DNA from 3 places in the Alteraurantiacibacter lauratis genome. Region 2 is predicted to be linked to each of the others. Evidence: predicted binding sites of a transcription regulator. Region 2 holds the regulator's gene; each other region holds the start of a gene.

Region 1 (7,055 bases), on a different contig from region 2:
ATGCCCGAGGCGCTCGAAGAGACAACGGTTTACCGTTTGATCGAGCGCCTGGCTGATTGGGGCGTGTCCGAGCTCCATGCACAGGCCCAGGCGGGAGAGATCGATTTTCTCGCGCTCCTTGACCAGGCAAGCACTAAGGCAAACTAGCTCGTGTTGGCATCGCTTCGTGCCTTCTTGATGCTTCGCACAGTTTCCTCCCACTGGGAGATCGAAGTTCATCACGACTTGAAAGACGTGGTGCGGAGCTGGGCTGGCCGAAGCGAGGAAGTAACGAGCGCAGTCCTTCATGTGGGCTTTGAAAGGCGAGTGGCCAAGTCTTTCAACCTGATAGCTGCGGAACATGTCGGCCGGGTGCTACTTACCCCAGGTGCGAAAGGAGCGTTACCGCGCTCGTTCAAAGCGTCCGCGTTGCCGGTCGCAACCGTTGACGACGAACCAGTCTTCCTCGCGCTCGAGGGGTGGGGATATTCGGCACCGGAACCAGTAAGCGAAGACCGCGAACCGGAGGTCGCCGCATTTCTGGGCTGGCTCGGATCGTTTGCGAGCGAGAACGCCGACGACAGAGCGGCCCTGCTCGACGTCGGCATACTAGACGAAACCACTTACGCTCAATTCGAAGCAAAGCTCGACGCGGTTCTCAGGACTCGTTTAGCCCGTCACCGGTTCAAAGAGGTAGTCGGCGCGGACGCCGATGATCCGTGTGCGATTGCTCGAGCCGCGCCACCTTGGCTCGCCGAAGTTCCGCTCGAAAGCCTGGATCTTACTGTCAGGATCGCAAATGTTTTCCGCAACAGGGGCATCTTGAAAGTTGCCGACCTGGGCTCGCTGACGACCGCCGAACTTCTAAACTTTCAAAACTTTGGGCGCACTTCGATTCATCAACTCTCGACAATTCTACGCAGCGCATACCTTGCTGGTCCCCAGCAGAGTGGGACCGCATTGTTGGAGCCAATGGATGGCACGCTGCTTCAAGCGGTCCGCGTGTCCCTGGCAAACTGCTCCGAACGAGAGCGCGATATTCTCGAACGCCGAATGGGTTTGGACCGTGACCCGGAAACGCTCCAGGAGATTGGTGAAAGCTACGCGGTCACCCGCGAGCGGATCAGGCAGATTGAGGATAAAGTCGTTGCCCGCCTCGTCCGCAAGGAGGTTTGGGATGACATCCTCGCGGCCAAGCTTCGAAAAATACTGGCTGACCGAGAGTTCCCACTCCCGCTCCTTGGAGCAGAAGCTATCGAACCCTGGTTCACTGGCTTAGGTGAGCAGCGATCTGTTGCCCGTTATCTCATTACGAATATGTGCTCGACTGGGGCCGCGATAGTCGAGATCGCCGGCACGGAATACCTTGGTTTTCTGTCCCAGGATGCGTGGCAAACTGCTTTGGCATCGGCCAGACAACTCCTCGCCGGAGGTGTCGGCGCTAGATGGTCGCGGGCTGATTGCGAACATCATGTTAGGTGCCTCCTGCCTGATCAGGCCGGAGAGTTTGGGGGCCTGTTGTGGGAAACGGCATCGGCTTGGTGCCATTTCGCAGATGACGGCGGCGGAGAAATCTTGACCTCATACGGGCGAGGCGCCGAGCAGCTGGTCGAAGCTGTTTTGCAGGAGAGCGACAGGCCGCTCCATTATAGCGAGATCGCCCTAAGCGCAGCCCGGCGAGCTGGGCGCCAGATCGACGAACGCCGCGCCCACAATGCCGCCGCCGACGTTGGCTTTCTCTTCGCTCCGGGTACTTACGGTCTTCTGAAGCACCTATCGGTGACCCGGGCTGAGCGCGAAGCCCTCGCGGATGAAGCGGTGGAGATTGTGTCGGAGGGCCCAGAGGATCGCCAGTGGCACGCCAGTGAGCTTCTCGAACACTTGCACCTCCGGGGTATCGACTTGCCCGGACGGTTCGACAAGTATGAGCTGGATATCGCCCTGAAACAACATGGAGGCCTAACATCATTCGGAAGAATGGTTTGGGCCAGGTCCGATGGAACTGCCGAGACAGCTCGCGTCGAAATTCGGCAGGCAGTAACCGCCATCTTAATGCAAGCGGGTCGACCTCTCAGTTCAAGCGAGCTTCGGGAACGGCTTATTGCTGTGAGAGGGATCAATCAGGGAATGCAGTTCGCGGTGGAGGATCCAGTAATCAAGCTCGACTGGAACACATGGGCCCTCAATGATCGCGACATATCGATTAAGCGTGCTGACCAACCTGCGTTTCTGGATGAGGTTGCCGACGTTCTCCGAGAGACAGACTCGGGCCTTCATGCGGGTGAATGCTCGGCTCTGTTGGGAAACCGACTACCGCCCCGCGCTCTTCTTTGCCTGGCGGCACGCGATCGTCGTTTTCAGTCGGCGTCCGGTGGGCGCTTGTCCCTGAGGGCAACAGCAGGCTGACTCTTGGCGCCCCAGGATCCCCATTCACCCTTGGTTTCTAGAGTCCAAGTACGCGCACACACGCTCCTGCGTCCTACCCCTGAGGCGGCGTCCCGAACGCAGATCCTTTACAAAACGGGGGTCTCCCACGGCCAGCCTGCCGAACGTGCTCGGCGGCACCTTGGTGCGCGCCAGATAGCTCTCGACCTGCTCCAGAAGCTCCATTTACCCGACTCGCATCACTCTTGCGTTCCTGTTATGTTCCTACTAGGAAGACATCCTAGAGTCTAGGATCGGATTTCCTAGATGCACTCACATGGGACGTCGGCGATGGACGAAGCACGCAAAGCCCTGGACGAGCTGATTCAGCAACGGGGGTACAATTACTCCTCGGTTTCCCGCCTCCTCGGACGCAATGCAGCCTATATCCAGCAGTACATTCGGCGCGGGAGCCCCAGGAGTCTGGACGAGCAGGATCGCGCGGTGCTCGCCCGGTTCTTCGGTGTCGACGAGAAGATCCTTGGGGCTCCCGAGCGCCGCTCGGGACCGGTTGTCGAGCTGGTCCACGTGCCCGTGCTCAGCGTCGAGGCTTCCGCCGGTCATGGGGCGCTGGCCGAGATGGAATCCAAATGCTCCCAGTTCGGCTTCGATGAGAAATGGCTCCGCCGGCTGACCGCCAGCAAGGCGTCGAGCCTTTCCATCATCGGCGTGCACGGTGACTCGATGGAGCCGACCCTGCACGACGGGGACGAAGTCATGGTCGACCTCGCCGACGGACAGTCGCGGTTGCGCGACGGCATCTACGTCCTGCGCATGGATGACGCGCTCAACGTGAAGCGGATCGCGATTGAGCCGCAGGGCCGACGGATTTCCGTGCTGAGCGACAACCCGGCCTATCCGAGCTGGCGGGGCCTCGAACGCCGCAGCATCAACATTGTCGGGCGGGTGCTTTGGTTTGGGCGTGCGCTGCAGTAAGCCCGCCGTTCCATGCTGACCTTCCTTGCCGTCTCGATCGTTGCCGCCGGACAAACCTTCACATGCACGCCGACGCATGTGTGGGACGGGGATGGACCCATCTGGTGCGCGGAGGGGCCGCACGTCCGGCTCTCCGGTATCGCGGCACGCGAGATGGACGGAACCTGCCGAGCCAACCAGCCTTGTCCCGACGCCTCGCCCACCGAAGCCCGGGACGCGCTCGTTCGCCTGCTCGGCGGCGCCCGCGGACGCAATTCGACGGGTCACGTTGCCGTCGCCGGCCCGAGGATGACCTGCCGCTCCGAAGGTTCGGCCGGCGGAAACAGGACAGCGGCCTGGTGCCGGCTGCCAACAGGCACGGACCTGTCGTGCGCCATGATCCGCACGCGCACGGTCCTGCGTTGGGATCGCTACTGGAAAGGCCCGGACTGCCGATGAACGCCGACCTGCACCTGCGCGGCCGTCTCGAACGGGGAAGAGTGGGCCTGGTCCTTAGGGCCGACGGCGGCGGCACATGGGAGCTTGACGCCGGAGGGCGAGCGCACCGGCTAGTCGGCCAGGAGGTCGAGGTCGTGGGACAGCGCGCCGGGTTCAACGGGGTTGCCTGCGAGCAGGTCTGGCCCGCCGGCATACCGCGGCCGCGACAAAGCAGGGTTAGGATCGAGTATCTCCTGGCCGGGGGCCTCGTCGCCTACGGCGTCATTGCCTTCCTCGTGGGGCTGGTCGGCTATTTCCGCTGATGCTGAGCGAATGGGAGCTGTGGGCCTGCGCCAATCGGGTGCTGCAGACCCACGGCGAAGAGGCTGCGCTCCATGCCGCCGAGCAGATCGGCGCGCTCGTCCTGGAAGGCGATGCAGCGGGCGTCCGTACCTGGCAGGCGATCGCCGAGCGCATCGCGCAGCTTGCCGCAACTGGCGGGCAAGCGCCGCCCATTGAGCGAATGAACTGATCGGCCGGCAGGAAGAACCTAGGCGCGGCTAGATTCCGATTTCGAACGGCTTGGTGAGCGAGCGTTCGCGCTCGGGCGGCTCGCGTTCGGGGAGCAGCCCCCTCCCCTTTGCCTGTCCTTTCGCGGCGGCGTCGCGGAGGAGATCGACGGTTTCCAGGGCCGATCGCTTCATGCCCGGATTGCGCTCGACGGCGGCCTCGAGCTTGCCCGCATTATCGACGAAGAGCGTCAGGCCGTCCCGCAACCGCGTGATTGTCACCAGGAAGGTCTGCTGGTTCGACAGGTTGCGTTCGCGGCTGTCCATGACCGCAATTCCGCGATCCGAGGTCAATCCCTGGGCCATGTGCGCGTTGAGCGCGTAGGCGAGGTCGAGCCGTTCGAGCATCGGGTCGCCGCGCGAGAGCTGGTGCTCGGCCCCGAGCGAGGTCTTCACCGTCACGCGCCGGTCGTCGATCGCGACCACGCGGGCCTGGTCGGCATTGAGCAGCCCGCGCTTGTGGTCGGTTTCGGTCCAGCGGATGCGGTCGCCCGCGTGAATCTCCAGCGGGCGGAGCTCGAACAGCCGCAGCGGATCCTGCTCACCCTGCGGGCGGAGCTGACCGGGGCGGAACTCGAAGCGGCGGCCGCGTTCGTTCTCGAGCGTCACCCGCTCGCGGACGAGATCGGTTTCCATGACCCGGTACTGGCCCCTGAGTAATCTCTGCCCGCGCTGGCGCCGGTCAACCTCGACCACCATCCCCGGCGCGTAGGTGCGGGCATAGCGCAGCTCCTCGCGGGTGACATTGACGCGGGAGAGCGTGTCCACCCTCATGCCCATGGTCCCGAGTTCCCCGTTCGCGCGCAGGCCAGCCTGCACTGCGTCATTGACCTGGCTCCGCAATGCCCGGCCGGAGGCATAGATCGACGTACGCTCGCGATCCTGCGGCGACAGCGATAGCCAGACGGCAGCGGCCTCGACGGCGGCTCCCTGAGCCACCTCCACGACATGCTTGCCCAAGTGCCGCAGCGCCTCGTCAATCTGCCCGCCCTGGGCCGCGTACTGCGCCCGGCGAAGCGCCTGCTCCCGAGCGCGGACATTGATGTTCATGACCGCGGTCTCGACACCGGCCTGCTGCATCACGTCGAACGGTTTGCCCGCATCGACCGCGCCCAGCTGCTTGCGATCGCCGATGCTGGCGAACCGATCGAGCTCGAGCAGATTGGCGAGCCGGACGAGCTTTTCCTTGTCGGCATTGCCGACCATCGATGCCTCGTCGAGGAGCACGACGGTGCCGCGCATGGAAGACCGGGCTTCGGCAAGCCGCGCCGGATCACCGCCTTCGAGGAGGTCGCGGTGGCGCCGAAGGAAGCGCGTGACGGTCATCGACGGGATGCCGGTCTCGCGCTCGAGCATCTGCACGAGCGTGTTCTGCACGGCCAGGCCCAGCACCGCCCGACCCTCCTCGCGCAGGATGTCGGCGACGGGCTTGAGGACTGTGCTCTTGCCGGCGCCGGCGATGCCCTGGATCGCCACGATGCGGTTGTGGGAGCCGAGCAGCAGGCGCCCTGCATTCTCCTGCCCGGGATTGAGTGTCATCCCGTATTTGAGCTGGGAGAGCGCCTGCAGCCGCTCGCCGGCAACCTCGGACGGCACGATGGCGGGAGCAGTTCCCCGGCCGCTTTCGACGCTCGCGATGATGCGCTGCTCAAGGCCGATCGCATCGCGCGTCGTCACCAGCTCGCGGTCAGCCCCTTTGCCCCTGAGCAGGTGGCCCTGGCGCAGCAGTTGGTCCACGCGTTGCTCGATCTCGGGCATCGAGGTCGGCAAGGCGAATCCAATCGCCGTTCGATAGATCTCGGCGCGCGGAAATGCCGCCTCGCGCTCGCCCAGGTGTCGAACGGCCGAGGCAACGGCGTGCACTGCGGCAATCTGCTCTGGTGTCCGCTTGCCCATGTGCGAAGGGACGAGCGGGTCGCCCTCCCGCAGCCCGAGACGCTCGGCAAAGGAGGCGGCGAGGGAGCGCCCGCGCTCCACAAGCGAGCGGACCGTCTCGCCCAAGCCGGGCACGTTCCCGAGGTCCTGGACCGCCCGCGCGTTGGCCTTGGCAATCACCGCCGCAGGGTCGAATCCGAGCTTGGCCGCAGCCTCCTTCCACTGGCGCGCGAGCGCATCGCGGTCCTCGATCCTCGCCTTTTCCGCTCGCGTCATCAGTGTCGCGGCATCGAGCACGCCGGGTCCCCGATGGTCCATCTTCGCAACAGCTTCGAGTATCTCGGCACGGCGGGTGCTGAAGGCGTCTCGGATGGATTTAGGAACGCCCACGGCTTCGAAATTGCCGTGCTTGCCGAACTCCCCGACCTCGTAGCCGAGCTTTTCGACCGTCAGACGAAAGCGCGCCATGGTCATCGCATTGAGCAGCGTGTTGTGCTCCCAGAGCCTGTCGTTCCTGAGCGCCCGCCATTTGCCGTCCGGCCCTTGCGTCACGTTGGCGACGACGGCGTGGATGTGCGCGTTGGGCTCCTGGTTCCGGTTGGTGTCGTGCTGGAACAGGCCGATCACGAGGTTGCCGGTCGCGACCACCCGCTCCTTCCCGCGCACCTCCATCCGGGTCTCGGCGAGGTTCTTTTCGGCCCAGGCCAGCGTCTCCTTCACCGCGGCAGAATAGGCGTCGAGGATGCGCCGATCCCCGCCCACAAGCGCGAGCAGCGACCAGCTCTTGGGCATCGAGAAAGTGAGGTCCGTGCCGGCGCGGTGTGCCCGGTTGTCGCTCCCGACGCGGCTTCCGTC
Region 2 (12,144 bases):
GCGCTGCAGACTGTCGTCAATTTCTCGGCCGGAGGTTGCGTTGATCGCGACTGCAGCCAGCGCAATGGAAAGGCCGACAAACAGCACCGCCAGCCACTTTGTCGTACGGGTGAGGAAATCTGCCGCGCCGCGCGCCGACATCAGGCCGCCGGGGCTGCCGCCGCCGCCAATGCCAAGCCCTCCCCCTTCCGAGCGCTGCATCAGCACCACCACGACCAGCGCAAAGGCGACAATGGCCTGCACCACGGTGAGGAAAAGGAAAAGGCTCATGAAAAGGGTTCCGGCAAATTGATGCGTCTATCTAGGGGCGGCAGGCCGCCAGGGCAAGATGGGGCTTTGCAAGCTGGCCTGTGCCGCTTCAGCCTTCCTGCATTTCGGCGGCCACCGCGATGATGCCAAGGAAGCTCTCCGCCGTCAGGCTCGCACCGCCAACCAGCGCGCCGCCCACATCATCAGCGCCCAGCAATTCCGCGGCGTTCTCGGCCTTGACCGATCCACCATACAGGATGCGCACCTTGGCACCGGCTTCCTCGCCGTAGAAATCCTTGAGCACTTTGCGGATGGCGCGGTGCATGGCGCTCACATCGTCCGTGGTCGGTGTGCGGCCTGTACCAATCGCCCAGACAGGTTCATAGGCAACGGTCACTTTCTCCGCCGCTCCATCGGCGGTGGGAAGCGAGCCCTTGAGCTGGCGGGCGACCACGCTTTCGGCCTTTCCGGCGTCACGCTGCTCTTCGGTTTCGCCCACGCAGACGATCACGGACAGGCCAACGGCCAGCGCTGATTCGGCCTTCGCCTTCACATCGGCATCCGTTTCGCCGTGATCGGCGCGCCGTTCGGAATGGCCCACGATGACAAACCCGGCGCCCGCATCTTTCAGCATGGCGGCCGAGATGTCCCCCGTATGCGCGCCGCCTTCGGCCGCATGGCAATCCTGCGCGCCAACGCCGATCAGGCCGGCTTCCTTGCGCGTGGCGTGGATCAGCGTGAAAGGCGGCGCCAGCGCCACTTCCACCTTGATCAGGCGTTCGGCCGCGCGATCGATTGCGCGGGCTTCCGACAGCATGGAGCGGGTGCCATGCATTTTCCAGTTTCCGACGATATAGGGGCGCACGGCCATCTTGTTACCTTGCAATATCCAACACAGGACTATTCGGTGAGCCGCCAGCGGGGACGGCAATGGCCTGCGCGCTAGAGCGCGCTGCCGCGCTTGTCAAAGCCGGTTTTCTGCGCAGGCGGTATGTGCGCATGGCTGTTGCGGGCGCGCCGCAGGGGCGATAAAGCGCGAGGCGAACGGCCCGCCCGGTGTTGTGCCGGAAGCGTTTACATTGCCCCATTGCCATACTGCCAGACGAGACCCGCCCGATCATGCTCCAGTTTTTCCGCCGCTTCTTCCAATCCAAGGTCGGCATTGCCGTTACTCTTGGCTTTCTGGCGCTGATCGCATTTGCCTTTGCCAGTTCGGATGTGGCGAACACCGGCACGTTCGGGGGTGTGGCCGGAGGAGACCGGGTGGCCGTGGTAGGGGATACCCGGATCGATTCAAGTGATCTGGCCCAACGCACCAGCAATGTGCTGGCCCGCATCCGGCAACAAAACCCCACGTTGTCGATGGAAGCCTTCCTCGCCGAAAACGGTCTGCGCGACACGCTGGACGATCTCATCAACCGCACCGCGATTGCCGAATATGCCCAGCAGATGGGTTTCCGCGCCGGATCGCGGCTGGTCGACAGCGAAATCGTGGGCATGGCGAATATGCGCGCGCTGGACGGCAGTTTCGATACCGAGGCTTTCCGCACCGCGTTGCGCCAGCAAGGCATCAGCGAAGACATGTTCCGCCGCGACCTCGCCATGGGCCTGCTCGCCCGGCAGATGGTCGGCCCTGCCGAATTGGTGCCGCAGATGCCGCTGAAAATGGCGCAGCGTTATGCACAGCTTCGTCTGGAGACGCGCAGTGGCCTGATCGCGGCTCTGTCAGCCGAGGCCTTTGCACCTGCAACCGACCCGACCGACGCGCAATTGCAGACTTTCTATCAGGCCAACAGCACCGATTACATCCGCCCCGAACGTCGCGTAATCCGTTACGCGGTGTTTGGCGAAGAAGCCTTTGGCGCTGCGGCCACCCCGACGGAGGCACAGATTGCCGAGCGTTTCGAACGCGATAGCGCGCTCTACGCGGCCAGCGAGACGCGCAGCTTCACCCAGCTAATCGCTCCCACGCAGGCGGCTGCGCAGGCGATTGTGGACGAAGTGCGCGCCGGAACCAGTCTCGAAGCATCGGCGCGCAGCAAGGGGCTGAGCACGACCAGCGTGCCCTCGATTTCCCGCGCCGATCTTGCCACGCAAACCAGCAATGCCGTGGCGGACGCGGCCTTTGCGGCCGGCAATCGGGCCATTACCGCACCGGCGCAGGGCGATCTGGGCTGGTATGTGCTGCGCGTCGACAGCATCGAGCGGCGCGCCGCGCGCACGCTTGCGCAGGTTCGCGGCGAGATTGCCGAGCAGCTTGCCGCCGAACTGCGCCAGATCGCGCTCGGCGACGGAACCGCACGGATCGAGCAGGAGTTGTCCGAGGGCCGGAGCCTTGCCGAAGTGGCACAGGAACTGGGCGTGGAAATCACCACAACGCGCCCGATGACGGCCGCAGGGCAAATCTATGGCACGATGGAATCGGCCCCGGCCGCCCTTGCCCCGGTGCTTTCAACAGCTTTTGAAATGGATCGCGGCAATCCGCAACTTGCCGAGGCCGTGCCGGGCGAAAGCTTCATCATTTTTGATGTGGCCGACATAACGCCGTCTGCGGTAGCCCCGCTTGCCGAAATTCGCCCGCGCGTAATCGCCGACTGGAAACGCAGCGAAGGCATGCGTCTGGCGGGTGGCGCCGTGCAACGCATCTTGACCCGGGTGGGAAGTGGCACACCGCTCGCCGCCGCGCTTCAGGCCGAACGCGTCAGCATCCCCGCGCCGCAGTCGCTGCGTTTCAGCCGGCAGGAGCTGGAACGCTCTGGCCAAGTGGGCCGCCCGGTGGCGCTGTTCTTCTCCATGGCGGAGGGCACCACCAAGGCTCTGGAAGCACCCGAAGCGGGCGCGTGGTTCATCGTGCAGCTGAACGACATCAGCGCGCCAGACGTGGAAACCGAAAACCCCATCGTACGCGAAACGGCGCTGCAATTGCTGCCGTTCCAGCCCCGTGAACTGGCCGACCAGTTCATCGCCGCCATTCGCGCTCTGGTGAAGGTGGAAATCAACGAGCCGGCAGTGGAAGCGGTCGCGGCGCAATTGACCGGTCGCGGAAACAAATGAGCGGTCCACTGAACGTCCCGCAAACCCCGTCTGCAGCGCGCCCGGAAAACGCCGCCAATGCCCGTGCCGCGCTGGCCGCTGGCCGCCACGCGCTCGTCTGGCGCAAACTGGTGGCCGACACCGAAACGCCCGTGGGTGCAGCGCTGAAGCTGATCGAGCCGGGGCGCGGCGATTTCCTTCTGGAATCGGTGGAAGGCGGCGAGGTGCGCGGGCGTTATTCTCTCCTCGGCCTTGATCCCGATCTGATGTTTCGCGCAACAGGTGCGCAGTGCGAAGTGAACCGGGAATGGCAGCACGACCGGGATGCCTTCACCCCCCTGCCGGGCGACAGCCTGTCCGAACTGCGCGCATTGGTGCATTCGTGCCGTATCGACGTACCGGCAGAATTGCCTTCGGCCTTGGCCTGCATTGTCGGTTATTTCGGGTATGAGACGATCGGCCTGGTCGAGAAACTGCCGCGCGCACCGCAAAGCGATCTCGCCCTGCCCGATATGCTGTTTGCCCGGCCAACGTTGGTCCTGGTTTTCGACCGACTGACTGACAGCCTGTTCTGCATCGCACCGCTTTGGGCAGATGGCAGCGACCCTGATCGCGCGATCGAGCTGGCGGGCGAGCGGATTGACGAGGCGCTGCGCAGGCTGGGCCGCGCTGCACCGCACACGCCCCGCGTGCAGGATGTGCCGGAAATGGCGCTGAACCCGGTGCTCGCCCCGGCCGATTACGAAGCCATGGTGCTGAGGGCCAAGGATTACATTACCGCGGGCGACATTTTCCAGGTGGTGCTGGCGCAGCGGTTTACCTGCCCCTTTCCGCTTCCGCCCTTTGCGCTTTACCGCGCCTTGCGGCGAGTGAACCCCTCGCCCTTCCTCTATTTCCTCGATCTGCCGGGCTTTGCCGTCGTCGGCTCCAGCCCCGAAATTCTGGTGCGCGTGCGCCCCGATGCCAATGGCGAGGCTGAGGTGACCATCCGCCCCATCGCCGGCACACGCCCGCGCGGCAAGACGCCCGAAGAAGACGCGGCGAACGAGGCAAGTCTGCTGGCCGATCCCAAGGAATGTGCGGAGCATCTGATGCTGCTCGATCTCGGCCGCAATGATGTGGGCCGCGTGGCATCAGCGGGCAGCGTCAAGGTGACCGCCAGCTACACCATCGAACGTTACAGTCATGTCATGCACATCGTCAGCAATGTCGTGGGCAAGCTGGCGCCGGGCAAGGACGCGCTGGATGCGCTGTTCGCAGGTTTTCCGGCAGGTACGGTTTCGGGGGCGCCTAAGGTGCGCGCCTGCCAGATCATTGCCGAACTGGAGCCCGAAACGCGGGGGCCTTATGCGGGCGGCGTCGGCTATTTCGCGCCCGATGGTTCGGTGGACAGCTGCATCGTTTTGCGCACGGCCGTTGTGAAGGACGGCGTCATGCATGTGCAGGCGGGCGGCGGCATCGTCGCCGACAGCGATCCTGCCTATGAAGCTGCCGAATGCCGCCATAAGGCCAGCGCGCTGGTCGCCGCCGCGCGCGAGGCCGCGCGCGTGGCAGCCGAGCCGGAGTTCGGGCAATGAGCGCGACTACCGCCATTAATACCCTTGCGGCTCACCCCGCTTCGGGCCGATAGGGCGCAGCCATGATCCTCGTCATCGACAATTACGACAGCTTCACCTTCAACCTGGTCCATTACGTGATGGAACTGGGGGCGCACGTGCAGGTGGTGCGCAACGATGCGCTCACCGTGGAAGAGGCGTTGGCGCTGAAGCCTGCGGGCGTGCTGCTCTCCCCCGGCCCATGCACCCCGAACGAAGCCGGGATCAGCCTGCCGCTGGTCGGTGCCTGTGCCGATGCGGGCCTGCCATTGCTGGGCGTTTGCCTTGGCCACCAGTCGATCGGCCAGTATTTCGGCGGCAAGGTGGTGCGCGGCGGGCTAATGCATGGCAAGACCTCTCTCGTCACCCATGACGGGACCGGCGTGTTCGCCGGCCTGCCCAGCCCCTACACCGCCACGCGCTATCACTCGCTGATCGTGGAAGACATTCCTGATTGCCTGCTCGTCAACGCGACCAGCGAAACGCCGGGGATCGATGGCACCGCGGTGATGGGTTTCCGCCACCGCGACCTGCCGATTCACGGCGTGCAGTTCCACCCGGAAAGCATCGCGACCGAACACGGCCATGCCCTGCTCGCCAATTTCGTGCGGATGTGCGGGATCGCACCGAAAGCCATCGCGGCATGAGCCTGTCCTTTGCCGAGGCAGAGTTGCTGTTCGGGCAGATGCTCGACGGCAAGATGGCCGATGCCGAAATCCGCGAATTGCTGATCGACATGGCAGACCGGGGCGAAACTGCGGAAGAGATTGCCGGAGCCGCGAGCGCGATGCGTGCCCGGATGAAGCGCATCACCGCCCCGGCCAACGCGATAGACGTCTGCGGCACGGGCGGCGATGGACAGCACAGCCTCAACATCTCGACTGCGGTGGCGCTTGTGGTGGCGGCCTGCGGCGTGCCGGTGGCGAAGCACGGCAACCGCGCGGCCAGTTCCAAGGCGGGCGCAGCGGATACGCTGGAGGCGTTGGGACTCAATCTGTCGCGTGCGGGCGAAATGGCGGAACAGACGCTGCCCGATATAGGCATTGCCTTCCTGTTTGCGCAGGTACATCATCCCGCGCTGAAATGGGTGATGCCGATCCGGCGGGAGATTGGGCGCCGCACGATTTTCAACCTGCTGGGGCCCATAGCCAATCCGGCAGGCGTATCGCGCCAGCTTATCGGCATCGCGAACCCTGCCTATGTCCCCATATACCGCGATGCCATGCAATTGCTTGGCATGGACAAGGTGATGATTGTCGCCGGGATGGAAGGGCTGGATGAACTTTCCATTGCCGGGCCAAGTCGGGTTGCGACCCTTGGCATTGATGGGATTTCTGACACCGTTTTGCCGGATGACGCCGGTCTTGCCCGCCACAAGCTCGATGCCATTCGCGGCGGCGATGCAGCATTCAACGCGGCCGCCTTGCGTCGTCTTCTGGAAGGCGAGGAAGGCGCATACCGTGATGCCGTGCTGCTGAATGCGGCAGGCGCGCTGATCGTAGCGGGCGAGGCAGCGGGCTGGCGCGAAGGTGTTGAGGAAGCCGCCGAAGCCATCGACAAAGGGCTTGCCAAGGCGCTGCTCGATTGCTGGATCGCCGCGTGCAAGTAACCGGAACCATGACCAACAAGCTCATCGAAATCTGCGACACCAAGCGCGGTGAAGTAGCGCAGCGCAAGGCGCTCGCCTCACTGGCGGATCTCGACGCCGCCGCCGCTCTCCAATCCGCCCCGCGCGGGTTCGAAGCGGCGCTGCGCGCCAAGGCGGCAGAGGGATTCGCGCTGATTGCCGAGATCAAGAAGGCGAGTCCGTCAAAGGGTCTGATCCGGGCCGATTTCGCACCCGCCGACCATGCCCGCGCCTATCAGGCGGGGGGTGCGGCATGCCTTTCGGTGCTCACCGATGCGCCCTATTTCCAGGGAAGCGAGGATTATCTGGTTGCCGCCCGCGCGGCGTGCGACCTGCCGGTTCTGCGCAAGGATTTCATGGTTGATCCCTGGCAGGTTGCCGAGGCCCGCGCGATCGGGGCCGACGCCATCCTCATCATTGTTGCCGCGCTGGAAGATGGCGTCATGGCCGAGATCGAGGCCGCCGCGACCGAGCGCGGCATGGATGTGCTGGTGGAAGTGCATGACGAGGCCGAGATGGAACGCGCCGCGCGCCTCCGCTCGCGCCTGATCGGGGTCAACAACCGCGATCTGCGTTCCTTTGTAACCGATCTGGGAACCACCGAACGACTCGCCCCGCTTGCGCCTGCAGGCACGCTGCTGGTGGGGGAAAGCGGGATCAACAGCCACGCGGATTGCCTGCGCCTTGCCGCCGCCGGAGTGCGCACCTTTCTGGTGGGGGAAAGCCTGATGCGGCAAGGCGATGTTGCCGCGGCCACGCGGGCGCTGCTGGGCGGGTGAAGCTGTAACCTGCAGGCATCTGTGCAAGGCCGGTTCAATCTGGCATGGCCCCGCTATGACAAAGCTTACCCATCTCGACGATAGCGGTGCCGCGCGCATGGTGGATGTCGGCGGCAAATCTCCGACCGACCGCAGTGCCACCGCTGCTGGCTTCATCCGTATGTCGCCCGCGACGCTTGCCGCTGTGCGCGAGGGTTCCGGCCCCAAGGGCGATGTTCTGGCAGCGGCCCGTATCGCCGGGATCATGGCCGCCAAAAGAACGGGGGATCTCATTCCACTCTGCCATCCGCTTGCGCTGGATGCGGTAGCGGTCGATTTCACTTTCGAGGCCGAGGGGATCGCCGTCTTCGCCCGCGCCTCCCTGACCGGCAAGACCGGCGTTGAGATGGAGGCGCTCACTGCTGCATCGATGGCGCTGCTGACAATCTATGATATGGCCAAGGCGCTGGAAAAGGGCATGGTGATCGAGAATCTGCGTCTGATCGAAAAGACCGGAGGCAAAAGCGGGGACTGGCGCGCGGCATGAGCAAGGCGTGCGGCTTGCTTGACTGGCGATTGGCGCAGGACCGGCTGCTTGCCGCGGTCGCTCCCACGAGCACAGAGCGCGTGCCGACCGCAAGTGCAAGCGGGCGTGTTCTGGCCCAACCCCTAATTGCCCGCCGCAACCAGCCTGCAACCGATTTGTCCGCCATGGATGGCTATGCCGTCGGCGCCGGTGACCTGACAGGCCCCTGGCAGCTCGTGGGCGAAAGCGCGGCGGGGCACCCGTTTACCGGCAATCTGACGGCAGGTCAGGCCGTGCGCATCTCCACTGGCGCGCTCGTTCCTGCCGGGGCGAAAGCCATTCTGCTGCAAGAGAATGCGCGCATTGATGGCAATCAGCTCAGCACAATCACCGGCACCAAGGCCGAGGCAAAGCATATCCGCCGCGCCGCGTTCGATTTCGCTGCGGGCGATACGCTGCTGAATGCAGGGACCTCGCTTTCCCCGGCTGCTCTCGCGCTCGCCCTGATGGGCGGGCATGGCATTGTTGATGTGTTCCGCCGCCCCTCGCTTGCCGTCATCGACAGCGGGGACGAACTGGCGAGCGATCCCGCCGCCACGTTGCCGCACCAGATTCCTTCCAGCAACGGACCGATGCTCGCCGCGATGGCCGCTCCCTATGTCTCCGCGGTGGAGCGGATCGGCCCGGTAGCCGACCGCAAGGCCAATCTGCTTGCCGCCCTGGAATGTGCCTCCGCCGCTGATGTCATAGTGACCAGCGGCGGAGCATCGGTTGGAGACCACGATCTCGTTCGGCCAGCTTTAGAGGAATGGGGCGCAACGATCGATTTCTGGCGCATCGCGCTGAAACCCGGAAAGCCGTTGATGGTGGCCCGGCGCGGGAAAACGGTGATCCTGGGCCTTCCGGGCAATCCGGTATCGAGCTTCGTCACCGGATGGCTCTTTCTTCTCCCCTTGCTGCGCCGGATGGGCGGCCATGCCGCACCTGTGCCGCAGGCTGTCATGCGGCTTGTTGAAGGCGATCTTCCGGCAACACACGAAAGGGCTGAATTTCTGCGAGGCATTGCCACAGATGATGCAGTTGCGCCGCTCGATGAACAGGACAGCAGCGCCTTGCGGGTGCTCAGCCAGGCAAATGCGCTCATCTACCGCCCACCCGGCTCACCAGCCCACCCCGCAGGTTCCCCCGCGCCGGTCTATCTGCTCCAAAATGGCGGTATCGCTTGACTTGGGCGGGACTGTTTCATAATTGTTCCTTGTTCGTTCCCGTATTGGAACGGAAGATCAGGGAACAGGCCCATGCTTACAGCCAAGCAGCGTGAACTGCTCGTCTTCATCCAAAGGAAGCTGGAGGAGACCGGCATTTCTCCCTCGTTTGAGGAAATGAAGGAAGCGCTCGATCTCAAGTCAAAGTCGGGCGTGCACCGGCTGATTTCTGCGCTGGAAGAACGCGGCTTCATCCGCCGACTGGCCAATCGCGCCCGCGCGCTTGAAGTGCTCAAGCAGCCCGACGATGTATCGGCCACGCGCGCACCGCGGATGCGGGCTGCGGCCAATGATGCGGTGGTGGGTAATGTGGGCGCGCCGCGCACCGTCCCGTCCGCAGCCAACGATGTGATCAATTTGCCGCTCCACGGTCGGATTGCAGCTGGCGTTCCGATCGAGGCATTGGAGGGGCAGCAATCACTTCCTGTGCCCGCTGCCCTGCTGGGTTCAGGCGAACATTACGCGCTGGAAGTGTCCGGCGATTCCATGATCGAGGCAGGGATTCTCGATGGCGACTATGCGCTGGTGAAAAAGACCAACACCGCACGCGATGGCGAAATCGTCGTCGCGCTTATCCGCAACGAAGAGGCAACGCTCAAATATCTGCGACATGAAGGCGGCAAGATCCGGCTTGATCCGGCCAATGGAGCCTATGATCCGCAGATCTATGACGATCACGAAGTGCAGGTTCAGGGCAGGCTTGCAGGCCTGCTGCGACGCTACCACTGAAGATTTGCGTGGGGGAATAGGCTCCAGACGCAGCTTAACCCCCACGCCACCAACCATGTTCGCCTTGCTCTTGCGCCACGCTGCGCATTGTTGGGCCAGACAGATTGATCGCAAGACCGCCCGTTTCGGAAAGACTGCGCCGGTCTGCCTTGATCCAGCGCGGGCGGCAACTTGACGGGAGCCAGCGATCTGAAACGACAATATCTGCCCTCTCGCACGCTGCCGCCAATGATCTTTCAGCCACCTGGTTACGGCTGCGGCTCATCAAGATATGCCAATCGCGGCCTGCGCGCTTGAGTGTTACAACGCAGAAGTCGCCCGTGCAATCAGCGCCCGGCCATTCCGACAAAGGTATTGGTATGCCCTTTACCCCTGCCAGCTCCATGAAATTGTCGGTGACATAGGAACTGCGGCTTGGCCGCAGCAAGAGGAGCCCGTCATTCTCTCCGGTGATGCCCACATGGCGCCCATCGCCCGAAATCAGAATATCAGGCACCGGGGTGAACGCCATCATCACGCTTGCCATCCCCACGGGCAGCAGTCCCGCCAGTCTGGCCTTGCCTTTCCACAGCGCCAGCCACAAACCACCGACGACAAACAGCGCAAATGTCCCGCGGCCCATTTGCGGCATCAGCTTGACTGCGCCCGGCTGATCGGCGGTGAACCGAGCAATTGTGAGGAGGAGGTCGAGCGTCTTGCCCGCCAGCCACCAGACCGGCGCCCCCAGACCGGCAAGATCGAGGAACAGGGCCAGCGCGATCAGCGGCATCGAAACGAAGGTGACAAGCGGGATCGCAACCACATTCGCCAGCGCGCCATAAGTGCCGGCCCGGTGAAAATGGAACATCACAATCGGCATCAGGGCGATTTCAATCACGATCCCGGTGACCAGCAGCATGAATGTGCGCCGCGCATATTTGCGGGCAAGACTTTCTTCGTGCGGGGCCAGGAACCGGCGCACCGGCTCCGCCCCATGCAGCGCCACGATTGCGATCACTGCGGCGAAACTCATCTGGAAGCTCGGACCCACCAGCGCTTCAGGCCACAGCAGCAATACCGCCCCCGCTGCTGCGGCCACCATCCGCAGCGAAAGGGCCTCGCGCCCCATGGCCAGCGCACCCAGCACCAGCAACGCGGCAATGCAGCTGCGAACCGTTGGCACTTCGGCTCCGGTTAATAGCGTGTAAAATATGCCTGCCCCCGCGCCCACACCCGCGGCCAGAAGCGGCAAGCGCACCCGCAGCACCAGCCACGGCCACAAGGCGAGCAGCCGCAAAGCGAGCAGATAGGCTCCGCCGATCAATGCCGTCACATGCAGTCCGCTGATGGAAAGCAGATGCGTGAGGCCCGAATCGCGCATGGCCTCCTCGTCCGCGAGGCTGATGGCACCGCGATCTCCGCTCGCGAGCGCGGCTGCGATGGATCCTGCGGGGCCAGCAAGCTGCGCCCGCACATGGGCCGAAAGGCGTCGCTTGGTGGCCGCCAGCAGCGATTCCTGCCGGCTCGTCGCCAACAGAACTGGCGGTGCCGTGACCGAACCCGTCGCTGCCAGCCCTTCAAACCACGCAGCGCGGGCAAAGTTGTAGCTGCCGGGCAGCATGGGCGGCGCAGGCGGCATCAGTCGCGCCTGTACGCGCACAACCGCGCCGGGGAGAAAGGCTGGATCGTCCATCGCCAGCGGCAGATTGACGCGCACCTTCATCGGTTCGGACGTCTCAGGATCGCGGATGGCCAGCACAAGGCGTGTGCGCCCCTCTGCCGGCTGCTCGATCCGCTGGAGAATGCGGGCATCGAAGCGGCCGAACATCGCCCGCTCGATACCGGGCAAGCCAACCAAAGTCGATCGCGCCCAGATTGTGCCCACACCGCCGGCAAAGACCAGCCCCGCCGTCACGCAGGCCATCACGAGGTGCCCCCTGTTCTCCCGCCCGCGCCACGCGGCAAGCGCGCCAAGACACAGGAAAATGCCCCCAGCCATCGCAGCCAGCCATGCGGCAGGGCCAGGCAGAACCAGCCACGCAGCTATTCCCCCGGCAAGGATCACGGCAAGCCACGGCCCGCGGTCAAAACCCGCGCCTTCGAGAAATCTTTCCGCGTCGTCCGCCATGCTGGACAAATTGACGCGCCTGAGCCAAGGCGATTGCCGCATTGCAGCATCGCCGGTCTCCTCCCCCATAGGGACCAGTGGCGTCGGGCGTGTTGCCATCATCGGATAGGACAGGAAACAACAGCTTATGGCAAGTGGCGGCGCAGCGGGATCAGTCACGGAGAACATGGGCGCCCGCCCGGTCGTGACTCGCTTTGCCCCCTCACCCACTGGCTATTTGCACATTGGCGGGGCGCGCACGGCGCTGTTCAACTG
Region 3 (12,144 bases), on a different contig from region 2:
GGCGCTGGTCGTGGTCTTATTGTTCGCAGGGGTCGTGATCGACGAGCCGTTCCGCGACACCTTCTATCGCGCGATGGCCGTTCTGGTCGCCGCGAGCCCCTGCGCGCTGGCCATTGCAACTCCGAGCGCCGTGCTCTCCGGCGTAGCTCGGGCGGCTCGGGGCGGCGTTCTGGTCAAGGGCGGCGGCCCGCTCGAGAATCTCGGCGCCCTGACCGCCATCGCGTTCGACAAGACTGGCACGCTGACCGAAGGGCGGCCGCGCGTGACAGACGTTGTCCCGGCTTCCGGCGCCACCGACGAGGAACTCTTGCGGACGGCCGTGGCCGTCGAGGCGCTGAGCGACCATCCGCTCGCTGGCGCCATTGTACGAGATGGCACCGAACGGCTTCAGGCACCGCCGCCGCCCGCGTCCGATTTACGGGCGATCACCGGGCGCGGCGTAGAAGCCGTCGTCGAAGGCGAGGTCGTCCATATCGGCCGGGACGAGCTTTTCTCAGAGGCTGGGGGCACCCCGCTGCCCCAGGAAATGCAAAGCTCGGCCGACACGCTCCGCGGGCAGGGCCGAACCATCATGATCGTGCGCCGCGGCACACGCTACCTCGGCGTGATCGGACTGATGGATACTCCCCGTAGCGCCGCCCGCGCCGCGACGGCTCGACTGCGCGAACTCGGCATAACGCGAATGATCATGCTTTCAGGCGATGCGACTCCCGTCGCCAGGGCCGTGGCCGCAAGCGTTTGCATCGAGGAAGCCTGGGGCGACCTCATGCCCGAAGACAAGGTAGACGCCATCAAGAAGCTGTTGGAGGCCGAGGGCAAGGTCGCGATGGTCGGCGACGGCGTCAATGACGCTCCCGCGATAGCCACCGCCACGGTCGGGATCGCGATGGGAGCAGCCGGATCGGACGTCGCCCTGGAAACCGCTGATGTTGCGCTCATGGCTGATGACCTGGCAAAGCTGCCGTTTGCGGTGGGCCTCAGCCGACAGACGCGGCGCATTATCCGTCAGAACGTTTTCGTCAGCATGGGCGTGGTCGCGGTGCTGCTGCCGGCGACGATCCTCGGCCTCGGCATCGGTCCGGCCGTCGTTGCCCACGAGGGCTCGACGCTTCTCGTCGTCTTCAACGCTCTGCGTCTGCTGGCTTTCCGCGAAGTTCCGTTCGCGCAGGACTCCGCCGCTGAGAGCAGCGCAGCATGAGCAAAGCAGCCTTCGATTTGGGGTCGGCCGATAACCCTGATGTCAAACACCCTTCCCTAACCCGAAATGCCTTCAGGTCGGAGGAACAGGACGCGTGATCTCGGCAAGTCAATTAATTACCGCAATCGACGCGTTACGCGGACGCTACATGCCTTTGAATCATCCTCATGACCCAGGGACGCTGCGCGTCCTTGTCCGCTCGTCCGCGCGCCCCTCATGCGCCGGGTCGAAAAGACCTTGCCGTCCGCAACCTCAATTTCCCCGGACCATATGAGCCGCCCAACTGCTGCACGAGCTATGGCGGCCGGCTCCTGTTGTCCCATCCTCCAACTTCGAGGGGCACGCACCGCCTTCGCGATCAGGTCGTCAATCGTCAGCTCCGGGAAGTCAGCGCTCGTCTGGCGGAGCCATTCTGCGAGACTTCCCACACATCGATAATCGTTGACCATGAGTCCTCGACCCTGCGCTTCACTCAGGAGACCAAATTCGAGAGGGTCTGCTTTCGAGTGCCCGCTCACAAGGGCTCGAGGTAAAGGCCAAATGACTCGAACCGCACGCGAAGCCGTCCGGTCAACTCGAAGTAGGGTGGTCGGGAAGATCCACGACGCGGAAGACCTCGCCCGACCCTGCGTTGCGGACTAGATCGACCCGCTCGCCATCCCAACGGTAGTCGAGATGCCGCCCTTGGACGAGCGCCGAAGCACAATCCGGGTAGAAGAGGCCAGCGCACTCGCCGCCCGCGTGCCGCGCGCTGGGATATACTACGCCATCGGAGGCACCGCCCTTAAGGCGCTTTCCCAGCTCTTGCGATGCGTTGTAATCGTCCCGAGCAAGGGCCGGATGACTCCGCCTGCGAGGGCCCCGCAGGTCGTGCAGATCGGCGTGCACCGACAAGATGATCTCTCGGAATTGGGACGTCCAGCCAGCCTCCTCAGCGGTGCGCGCCATGAAACGCTCGTGGTGGTGGATTGTCTCGAACAGCGCCGTCTCGAACGCGTTGCCAACGTAGAGAACGCCGAAGGTCCCATCGGTGAAACGGCTGGGCCTGTCGGGGCTGACATGCGTGAAAGGCGCCATCAGGTAGGATGCGCCATGGCCTCCGACCCTGCGCTCGATCGGAACGAGATCGAGGTTGCCGACGCTCGCTGTGACCCGTGGGTTGCTCTTCTGCTCGGCGGAGATCAGCAGCGGCCAATCGGCCGGATCGGCGATGTCTTCGAACAGATCGATTGGCGGAAAAGCGCTGCGTATGATCCTGACGGCACCTTTCCATTCAACTCGCGAAACCGGAATATCGTCGACCGTCACCAGCCGCCGCGCTCGGCGTCGAGGTAGCGGCGCACCCGAATGAGGTCGGTAAGCTCGCCGCCGAGCATCACGTCGAGCGCGCTCGCTCCGGCAAAGGCGGAATTGCCGGTTCGGATCCACGCATAGCCTCGCTGCGGCTCGGTGAAGATGATCCGTAGAGCCTTGTGGATGCCCATCAGGTTGGAGAGCCGTGCGCAGCCATCGCGCGATATCCGCCCCGCCCCTTCGGCCTTCCAGCGGCGAAAGGTGCGGACCGACATGTCGAGCAGGGTTGCTGCCTGTTCGTCGGTCAGCTCCCACTTGCCGAAAAGATTGAGCGACGCGCGGAACATGGCGGTCGCTTCGTCTTGGGTTACCGGCTCAGCACGGAATGCCTGCGGCTCGGTGTCGATGCGTTCAAGTCCGAACATGCTGCGTCTCCATATGGCAGCATCTAGCGCGTTGATGGCCATTTGGCAATCATTAGCTACCGAGCCGTGAAATGATCGGAGCGCCCTCACCAAGCGGTACGAAGAGCCGCGTCTGGTAGCGGATGATTTCGGTGAAGCAGCCTTGAGTCTTGTACCAGTCGAGCCGTGCCGCGCTCCAGCCGGTCAGCTCGAGCCGCTGCCCGCCGTTGACTAGGCTGCGCTTGAGCGTGAGGTGCTCCCTGCCCCTCACTTCCATAGGGCGGCCAGTCGCCAGGACCGCCTGGACAATGTCATCCGCTGAGAAGTTCCGGCCATGCTCCAGTCCAAGAGCGCGACAGATGTCGGGAACGCAGTGCAGCGGAACTTCGCGGCCGAGCAGCGAACGGCCATCGTTCGCGCATATGCGGCTTACCCGAACGTGATCGGCTGGAAGTTTGTCCCAGACCGGTAGCAGCAGGCCTGTCGCGAGGTGGAGCCGCTCGTGCTTGAGGCTCGATGCCGCCTCGTCGACCTCCGCCTCCCACAGGCGCCGGAATTCACGGGCGTCGACAGACTCCCAGCTGCTCTCGTCCAGCTGATCGGCGGTGAGATAGCCTCGCTTCAGCGGACGATGCAGTTCGAACCGCGCAATCCGCGCACCGTCGTCGGTCAGCAGGCTGCGCGCCGGCACCAGCAGGCCGACGCGGCCCGACCGGCCGTTGCGCAGCGTCCGGTGCCGCGGACTGTCAACGCCGTAGTGTTCGTCGAGTGTCGCCAGCGTCAGGGGCTTCAGCGCGCGGGCGATCTCCAGCTCGAGCAGATGCGTCGTCGCCCCTGACAGGGCGTCGGTGCGAAGCAAAGTATCTGACAGGATCTCGAAGCTCTCAACGGCGATGGTCTCAAGGCCGAGATCGAGCGTGCCGGCCTGCCGTGCGGCATCGACCCGCGCTTCGACCAATGCCAGGAACTCGTCGAAAATTGCGTTCTGCAACGCGATCGGCAGCGCGAGGATGCGGTTGAGCCAGCGCTGGATCGACGGCAGGTCGTCGACCATGCCGCCATCAGGCCCTTCGATCCTGAGCCCGGTCAGCTCCTGGAACCTGGCCAGGCCGACCGCCTCGAGCTTGCCGGTGAACAGCAGGCCGAACCAACGATTGAGCGCCTCCTTGGCGTAGACGCTTTCGAGATTGTCGGCCGGATCGAACAGGTTCTGCCCGCCCGTCTGGCGCTGTCCGCGCGTGAGAGCGCCGAGGCTGTCGAGGCGCCGGGCGATCGTCGAGATGAACCGCCGCTCGCCGCGCACGTCGGTGGTCACCGGACGGAACAGCGGCGCCGAGGCCTGGTTGGTGCGGTTGGTGCGCCCCAGCCCCTGGATCGCGGCATCGGCGCGCCAGCCCGGCTCGAGCAGGAAGTGGACCCGCCGGGCCTGGTTCCTCGCGGCGAGGTCGGCATGGTAACTGCGGCCGGTGCCGCCGGCGTCGGAGAAGACCAGGATGCGCTTGGCCCCATCCATGAAGGCCTGCGTCTCGACGATGTTCGCGCGCGGAGTGCGCGGCTGAAGCTTCTGTCGTCCGTCCGGGCCGATGATCAGCCGCCGGCTCCGTCCGGTCACCTCGGCGACCTGCTCGACGCCGAACCGTTCGATGATCGCATCCAGCGCGGTGGCGATCGGCGGCAGCGCGCAGAGCTGCTCGATCATCCGGTCACGCGCGGCGAGTGCCGAACGGCACAGCACCGGACGCCCTTCGTCATCGACCATCGGCTCGGAGCGAGGGTTGCCGTTCTCGTCGGTGAACACCGCCATCAGGCGAACCGGGAAGCTCTTCGCGAGATAGTCGATCACGTATTCGCGGGGGGACAGGTCGATCTCGAGCGCTTCGCGTTCCTCGTCGGACAGTTCGGCCAAGCGCCGGTCTAGCATGGCCTCGGCCGTGGAGACCAGCTGCACCACGACCGCGTTGTCATCGGCCAGCGCCGCCTCGATCGCGGGCAGCAAGCTCGGCAGCTTCATCGACAGCAGCAGCTGGGCGAAGAAGCGCAGTTTGGTGCCTTCGAAGATCGACAGCGCAGCGGCCTTGGCGCCGCTGTTGAGCGTGTCTCCGCTGTCCGCGTCGACGATCCGGGTCGCTTCGAGCGCCTCGCGGAGGTTGGCGTGAATGATCGCCCAGGCTTCCGCATAGGCATCGTAGACCGCGATCTGCTCAGGGGTGAGCTTGTGCTCGAGGATCTCGTACTCGACGCCGGCAAAGGACAGCGCGCGCGCCGTGTAGAGCCCCAGCGCCTTCAGGTCGCGCGCGACCAGTTCCATCGCTGCGATGCTGCCCTCGCGAATGTCGCTCACGAAAGCCTCGCGATTGGCGAACGCCGTCTCGGGACCCCAGAGCCCAAGCCGTGTCGCATAGGCGAGATTGTTGACGTCCGAAGCACCGGTTGCCGAGGCATAGAGCACACGCGCGCGCGGCAGCAGGTTCTGCAGCCGCACGCCGGCGATCCCCTGCTCCGAGCCCTTGACCTTCCCGCGCGACCCTTCGCCGCCTGCGGCGTTGGCCATCGCGTGGGCCTCGTCGAACACGATCACGCCCTCGAAGTCCTCGCCGGCCCACTGAAGGATCTGATCGAGGCGGCTGGCATCAGTCCTGCCCGACCGAAGTGTCGGGTAGGTGACGAACAGGATGCCTTCGCGCATCGTCACCGGCTGGCCGAGCTTCCACTGTCCGAGCGGCTGGATGTCGATGGGTAGCCCGCCGAGCGCCGACCAGTCGCGGCGCGCGTCCTCGAGCAGCGCCTCGTTCTTCGAGATCAAGATGTGGCGCCGCTCGCCGCGAAGCCACCGATCGAGGATCACGCTGGCGAGCTGGCGCCCCTTGCCCGCTCCGGTGCCGTCACCGAGGAAATAACCTATGCGGTAGACGGCGCCGTCAGCGCTCGGTGCCAGCGAGCAGCCCTTGTCCTGCGGTACAAAGCGGCCGGGCAGATCACGCGCGTGGGCACTCGCCGCATAGATCAGCGTTTCGGCCTGGGCCGCCGAGAGCAGCCCCTTGGCGATCAGGCCGGCCGGGAGCAGCGGAACCTCGGTCGGGATCGGCGCGGTGATCGAGCCCATTGCGACCGATTCCACCAGCGGCGTTGGATGCTCGGCGGCGCCTGCAATGGCGATGCGGCTCGGCCGGTAGGGCAGGTAATGCCCGACCTGCTCGGCGAGGGGAGCCGGCACATCGAGTGCATCGTACGCACAGGGTTCACTCGGAGCTGCGGGCGCCGTCTGCTTGGGCGGCACCAGTCGGGGTTGGGCCGCCAGCCTCATGAGCCGGACCGGAGCAAGGGCCGATGATCTGGCAAGCAGAAGGGGCGAGATGGCCGAGGAGCGTGCCGGGATCGCATCGATGAGCTCGCACAGTGCCCCGAAATCGCTGGTTCGACACACGACCGGCTTCCCCCGGTCTTCGATCTTGTCGAGCACCAGCAGGCACGTTGTGATAGAGGTGCCATGCCTCGCGCAAGCGCGCTCGACCGCAACGTTGAGGCGCAGCGCGGCCGGTCCTCCAAGGGCGCCGAGGAACCGATGCACGTCGAACCACTCGGGCATCACCGCGACCATCCGCCCGCCGGCGGCGAGCCGCTTCCAGGCCGAGCGCAGGTGGCGGCCTCCGGTGCGCCCATCGTGCCCGCGCTCGATCCCGTGCGAATAGGGCGGGTTGATGAGAACCGCGCTCGGCACGTGTCCAGGGTCAAGCATCTCGTCGATAAGCTCGCCGTCATGGCCGCTCACTGCGGCATCGGGGAACAGGATGCCGAGGCAGTCGCGGCGCAGCGGCGATATCTCGTTGAGGATCAGGCCCGCGTCCGCTTTTGCCGCCCAGACCGCCAGCATACCGGTCCCGGCCGACGGCTCGAGGACGGTCTCGCCCAGGCGGAGCGCGCAGGCACGCGCGACAAGCCAGGCGATGCGCGGCGGCGTTGAGAATTGCTGCAGCTCGATCTGCTCTTCGCTTCGCACGGCCTGGCTTGGCATAAGGGCCTCGAGCCGGGCGAATGCTGGGTCAGCGCTGGGGGCGGGCGATGCCGGGGCTAGCCCGGCGCTGCGGCTCAACCACAGCACCTGGGCGAGCTCGAGCGCTGCATGAGCATCGCGCACCGACCAGCGGCCATCGGCATCGCTGCCACCGAATTGACGGACGAGGACGGAATTGAGCCGCTCGCGCGAGACGGTCACGTCGGCTTCGATGAGTCCGGCAAGCTCGCGGGCTGCGGACAGGACCGGCGGCTCGCTGCAATCGGGAAAGGCAAAGGCGGGAGATGAGAGTGACATGGGAGCTCCTGACGAGGCCAATCACGATGTCCTGGCCTCGCGAAGGCCAGGGCGTCCCTCCCCTCTGACCCGATCAGCTGGCGGCCAGTGCCCTTCTCATCAGGACATCGTTCCAGTCCTCGTCGAGGGTGGTGGGCCGCATGGCAGTGATATGCCGGTCGGCCCTGGCGTGGGCTTCGCGCGCGCGCTCTTCCGCCAGGTCGCCGCCTGCATCGTTGTCGACGAAAAGGTGAAGCTCGCGCACGCTTTCCGGGATCGTGACCAGACCGAAACGCTCGTTTCCGAGCGTTGCCCAGCAGGGCACGCTGAATAGCTGCATGGCCGACAGCGCAGTCTCGATTCCCTCGGCCAGGCCCAAGCGCCCTCCTCGCGGCGCCGCGAGGCGCACCGCTCCGTGCTGCAGGCTCCCCAGCGCCCGCTTGGGCCGATCAAAGCCCGCCAAGCGGCCCGTCCCCGCATCGAAAAAGGTGCGGTGGACGGCGATGACGCCAAGATCCGTGCGCACGGCCGCCAGCATCGCCGTCAGGAATCGGACGGCGCCACGCGGACCCAGCGGTGTCTTGGGATGAAAGCGCAGTTCGGATGACAACTGCGTCAGCCCGCGCTTCAAAAGGTAGGCCTCGGCCGGGCTTCCGCTGAGCGCATCGGCGCCGCGCCAGAGCCGGCACGCGTTGCGGTCGGCTGTTTCCTTGCGGGTCGGCTCCGGCAAAGGCTCGCCCGAGCCGTCGAACAGTTCGCGTGCGCGGACGCCCCGCCGGCCGAGTTCTGCGATGATCTCCTGGTTCGAGCAGCCGGCAAAGCAGTGGAACAGAATGGCGCGCCGACCGAGGCTGACGCTCAGCGAGGGTGTCCGATCATCGTGGGCGGGGCAACGGCACATCCCGCGACTGTGGCGCCATGTTCCGCCAAGGCTGTCGACGATCTCCCGCGCGCGTCGCTCGAGACGCTCGAGTTGATGGCTTTGGGGCATGGTTTCTCCAGTTTGCATGCCTCCCCAGCGCAGCCTCCTCTCCGCACCCGCGCCAATCGTTTTCCTACAACCTTTGTTCTTTATATGTTCTCTCTCGATTCGACCAGAGAAGGAATCGGAAGATGTTCGTGCGAATTGCATTCATCGCAGGGTGTCTGGCGCTGGCTGCGCCGGTCCATGCCCAGACAGATATCGAAAGCAGCAGTCCTCCATCCCAGGAGCACAATGGCTATCGTCTGGCCCAGACGGCCGACGGCTTTCAGCTCGTCGAGCATGGCGTCTGGGACCCCCCGTATGTCAACGCGGTACCAACGTCAGCGCCGGGTCCGGCTGCCTTCGGCTCTCCGGGCGCCGAGACGCACAATGAGAGGCAGGCACAGCCGGCGGCCGGGCCCAACGGATTTCGCCGGGCAGCATATCTTCCGCATGTCTATGCTGCCGAAGCGCAATTCGACCTGCCCACCGGATTGCTCGACGCGCTGATCTGGACGGAATCCCGCTACAATCCGTTCGCCATCAGCAAGGCAGGCGCGGCTGGGCTCGGCCAGCTCATGCCGGGGACGGCAAAGGAGCTCGGGGTCGCCAATCGCTTCGACCCGCTCGCCAACCTCTCCGGGGCCGCGCGGTATTTAAGACAGATGCTCGACCGGTTCGGCGTCGTTCATCTCGCGCTCGCCGCGTACAATGCGGGGCCGGGAGCTGTGGAGCGGGCAAGGGGAATTCCTCGCAACGGCGAGACGCCGGGCTATGTCCGGAATGTCCTTGCGCGTTGGCAGCCTTGAAGGGGGCGGACGTGAGTGGTCGTCGAGACGCGTATCGGGACCGTTGGGAGGGGGACCGTGCGACTTGAGCCGTTGTATGCGAGCGTTGCGGCAATAGCGTGGCGACAACGCAAGGCGGGCGGTTGCGTTAGCGCAATTTGTTCGAATCGCCTTGGCAGTGGTCACTTCGTGACCGCCTTTGGCCGGCAGCTGCCCGTCGGCTCATGGGCAGTCCTGGCGCGAAGAGGAAGGTCCGCTTCCGACCCTGAACGGACATTTGACTCACGCGCAAACGATTGACCCAAATTGCTGGTTTGGTCAGGATCATGGAGCCAACGCAGGGTCGGTCGAGTCGTATGGGGCAAGCGCCTAGACAGCAGACATCATGACCGTGTCGGATGTGAAGCGTTGTCTTGAGCAGTGTTTGGCTACGCTCGACCGCGAAGGCCGGTGGACAGCAGGCGCCCACTTGTCCTCCGCACTTTATGCCTTGGAAAGGGACGACGGTCCGGACACCAAGGCCTACGTCCCCATCCTCGCGACCGGCATCGTTGGAGGGGCTATGATCGGCTGGGGTGCCGGGCGGTTCGCCACCTGAGGCAGACGGCTGATTGGCGTACTCTCGGAAGCGTCCATGGCAGGCGCTTATTGCACGCCTTCAGTGGGATTCCCCCAGCCCAGGCCTAGGGATTTCTGAATTGCGATGTAGCTCCCCGAAAGGGCGGCGAGAGCGGCGTTTAGTCTCGCTTCCGCGGCCAGCTTCTGCCGTTCCGACGCGTTGAGATCGCCCAGCGAGATCACGCCCGCTTCATACCGTTGTCGGTCAAGCTCGGCCGCGCGTGTCGCGGACTGCGCGATCTGGGCGAGCGCCGCGACCGTCCGGCGCTGCTGCGCGAAGCGGGCCAGGGAGGCTTCGGCGTCCTGCAGGGCGCGCAGTACGATCTCCTCGTACTGCGCCTCGGCTTCATCGCGCGCCGCTTCGGCCTGATCGATCCCGGCCGCGGTGCGTCCGAAATCGAGCAGGCCCCACTGCAACTGCGGGATCGCGATCGCGGAAATATTGCCGAGATCGAGGATGTCGTCCGGCGACGTTCCGCCAATGCCGAGGATGCCCATGAAGGAGATTTTGGGAAAACGCGCCGCCTCGGCAACGCCGATGCGGGCCGTCGCCGCTGCCAGGTTGCGTTCCGCGGCCCGGATGTCGGGACGGCGGCGGATGAGCGAAGCCGGGTCCCCGACCGCGACGCTTTCGGGCGGCAGGGGGATCGCGGCGGGGGCGGCGAGATAGGCGTCGAGAGCGCCCGGTGCCTGCCCGGTCAGCACCGCGAGGGCATCCAGATAGACTGCCGCATCTGCCTCGGCCGCTGCGAGGTCCGCGAGGATCGCCTGGAGCTCGTTGTTGGCCTGGCCGAGAGCGAACAAAGGGATCGTGCCTCGCTCGTACCGCTGCGCGGCGAGCTGCAGGGTCCGTTCCTGCAGCGCCCGCTGCCCCTCCAGCGCGGTGACCCTCAGCTGCCGCTCGCGCAAGTTGGCATAGGTCTGCGCCACCTCGGCGGTGAGCTGCACCTGCGCGTCGGCCGCGTTTTCGACCGCAGCGGCGGCGAGGGCGTTGGCCGCCTCGATCTTGCGCCGCTGCCCGCCAGCGAGATCGATCTCCCAGTTGGCGTTGAGGCCAAGGTTGTAGAAGCTAAGCGAAGTTTCGTCTTCATCTTGCTGAGGTTGGCCGGGCTGCGAGGGACCGGAGCCGAGATCGAGACCGGGCAGGTTGGCCTGGATGCTCGTCGCCTGCGCCCCCGCGGTGGGGTAGCGGTTGGCGCGCTCTTGGCGAACGGAGGCGCGCGCCTGTTCGACTCGCGCCCTTGCCGCCTCGAGCCCCGGATTGTCCGCCAGCGCCAGCTGTTCGAGGCGGGTCAGCACCGGGTCGCCGAGCGCCGTCCACCAGCTCGCGAGCGTGGGCTGCTCCAAGCTCACCCCTTCCGACCGTCGGACGAACTCCGGCTGCGGCGCGCTGGTGCCCGCCAAATCCGGCGGCCCCGCGTAGTCCGGGCCGACCGTGCAGCTCGCCAGCAGAATTGCCGCAAGGGCCATCGGCGCATGTTTCTTCATCGGCACCTCAATGCATCGAAAGCGAGACGTTCTTCGGCAAGGGCCGGAGAAACAGCACGAGCGGGACCGTGGCCAGGGTGGCCAGGCCCATGATCCAGAAGATGTCGTTATATGTCATGATGAAGGCCTGTTCCTGGATCATGCCGTTTAGCGCCCTCATGGCCGCACCGGGGCTGCCGAGAGCGTGCGACAGGCTTTCGAGGTATTCCTGGACGCCCGGGTCGTTGCGTGAGAGCGTCTCTTCCATCCGGCGGCTGTGCAGCCACATGCGATTGTCATGAAACGAAGCCAGGGCAGCCAGCGCAAACGATCCGCCAAGATTGCGGGCGGCGTTGAAAATGCCGGAGGCATCGCCGGTGTCCTGCTTCGCGACGGACTGAACCGTGGCTTGGTTGAGAAACATCATGGTCAGGACCATGCCGACGCCGCGCAGCAACTGGCTCTCGGTGAACACGTCGCCCCCAGATTCCGCCGTCAGCGATATGCTTACGAAGCAGCTCAGCGCCATCACGCCGAGGCCGACCGCCACTGCGATCCGGATGTCGATGGTGCGTATCATGAGGGGCAGGACCGGCATCAGGAAGAATGCCGGGACGCCCATCCAAAAGATTACCTGGCCGGTTTGCAGGGCGTTGTAGCCGGAGACGAGCGCCAGGAACTGCGGGATCACGTAGGTCGACCCGTACATGACCATCCCTAGCGCAAGAGCCATTATGCTCACGCTTCCGAACTGGCGATTGAACAGAAGGCTGAGCTTCAGCACCGGTTTGGGAGCGCGGAGCTGTCCGTAGATCAGAAGTAGCAAGCCTACGACCGTTACCAGGGTCAGTTGGACGATGAGCTGCGAGTCAAACCAGTCTTCACGATGGCCTTCCTCGAGCACGATTGTGAGGCCGCCCAGGAACAGGATCATTCCGAGAATCCCGGCCCAGTCGGCGTACCGAAGATAATCCCACTCTGGCTTCTCGTAGGGCAGGCCGAGCAGCAGCAATGCGATCAGCAAGGCGCAGACCGGCACGTTGACGAAGAAGGCGTAGTGCCAGCTCAAGTTCTCGGTGAGCCACCCGCCGATCAGCGGACCCATGACTGGGCCGAGCACCACG

The links. Region 2 encodes LexA, which represses DNA repair genes until DNA is damaged. Its sites were predicted from a motif close to GTTCCNCNCTTGTTCT; they were not measured.
Positions count from the first base shown of each region.
Region 1: a site for LexA is predicted at 2,614-2,629, ahead of WFP39_RS10015 (S24 family peptidase). Genes of this name have one in related genera too.
Region 3: a site for LexA is predicted at 8,250-8,265, ahead of WFP39_RS10165 (DUF7146 domain-containing protein). Genes of this name have one in related genera too.

Region 1 is NZ_JBANRN010000010.1:589-7,643, forward strand. Features, by position in the region: gene WFP39_RS10005 (hypothetical protein) at 1-147, shown strand, start outside; gene WFP39_RS10010 (DNA-directed RNA polymerase subunit alpha C-terminal domain-containing protein) at 154-2,385, shown strand; gene WFP39_RS10015 (S24 family peptidase) at 2,695-3,339, shown strand; gene WFP39_RS10020 (thermonuclease family protein) at 3,352-3,777, shown strand; gene WFP39_RS10025 (DUF5818 domain-containing protein) at 3,774-4,079, shown strand; gene WFP39_RS10030 (DUF6961 family protein) at 4,079-4,288, shown strand; gene mobF (MobF family relaxase) at 4,317-7,055, opposite strand, start outside.
Region 2 is NZ_JBANRN010000001.1:217,107-229,250, reverse strand. Features, by position in the region: gene secG (preprotein translocase subunit SecG) at 1-270, opposite strand, end outside; gene tpiA (triose-phosphate isomerase) at 359-1,120, opposite strand; gene WFP39_RS01045 (peptidylprolyl isomerase) at 1,369-3,303, shown strand; gene trpE (anthranilate synthase component I) at 3,300-4,859, shown strand; gene WFP39_RS01035 (anthranilate synthase component II) at 4,922-5,524, shown strand; gene trpD (anthranilate phosphoribosyltransferase) at 5,521-6,486, shown strand; gene trpC (indole-3-glycerol phosphate synthase TrpC) at 6,495-7,283, shown strand; gene moaC (cyclic pyranopterin monophosphate synthase MoaC) at 7,339-7,809, shown strand; gene WFP39_RS01015 (molybdopterin molybdotransferase MoeA) at 7,806-9,014, shown strand; gene lexA (transcriptional repressor LexA) at 9,087-9,782, shown strand; gene WFP39_RS01005 (ComEC/Rec2 family competence protein) at 9,817-11,988, opposite strand; gene gltX (glutamate--tRNA ligase) at 12,017-12,144, shown strand, end outside.
Region 3 is NZ_JBANRN010000010.1:31,770-43,913, forward strand. Features, by position in the region: gene WFP39_RS10145 (heavy metal translocating P-type ATPase) at 1-1,198, shown strand, start outside; gene WFP39_RS10150 (RES family NAD+ phosphorylase) at 1,769-2,509, opposite strand; gene WFP39_RS10155 (MbcA/ParS/Xre antitoxin family protein) at 2,503-2,916, opposite strand; gene WFP39_RS10160 (strawberry notch family protein) at 2,969-7,204, opposite strand; gene WFP39_RS10165 (DUF7146 domain-containing protein) at 7,278-8,192, opposite strand; gene WFP39_RS10170 (lytic transglycosylase domain-containing protein) at 8,297-8,956, shown strand; gene WFP39_RS10175 (hypothetical protein) at 9,321-9,533, shown strand; gene WFP39_RS10180 (efflux transporter outer membrane subunit) at 9,581-11,041, opposite strand; gene WFP39_RS10185 (MDR family MFS transporter) at 11,049-12,144, opposite strand, start outside.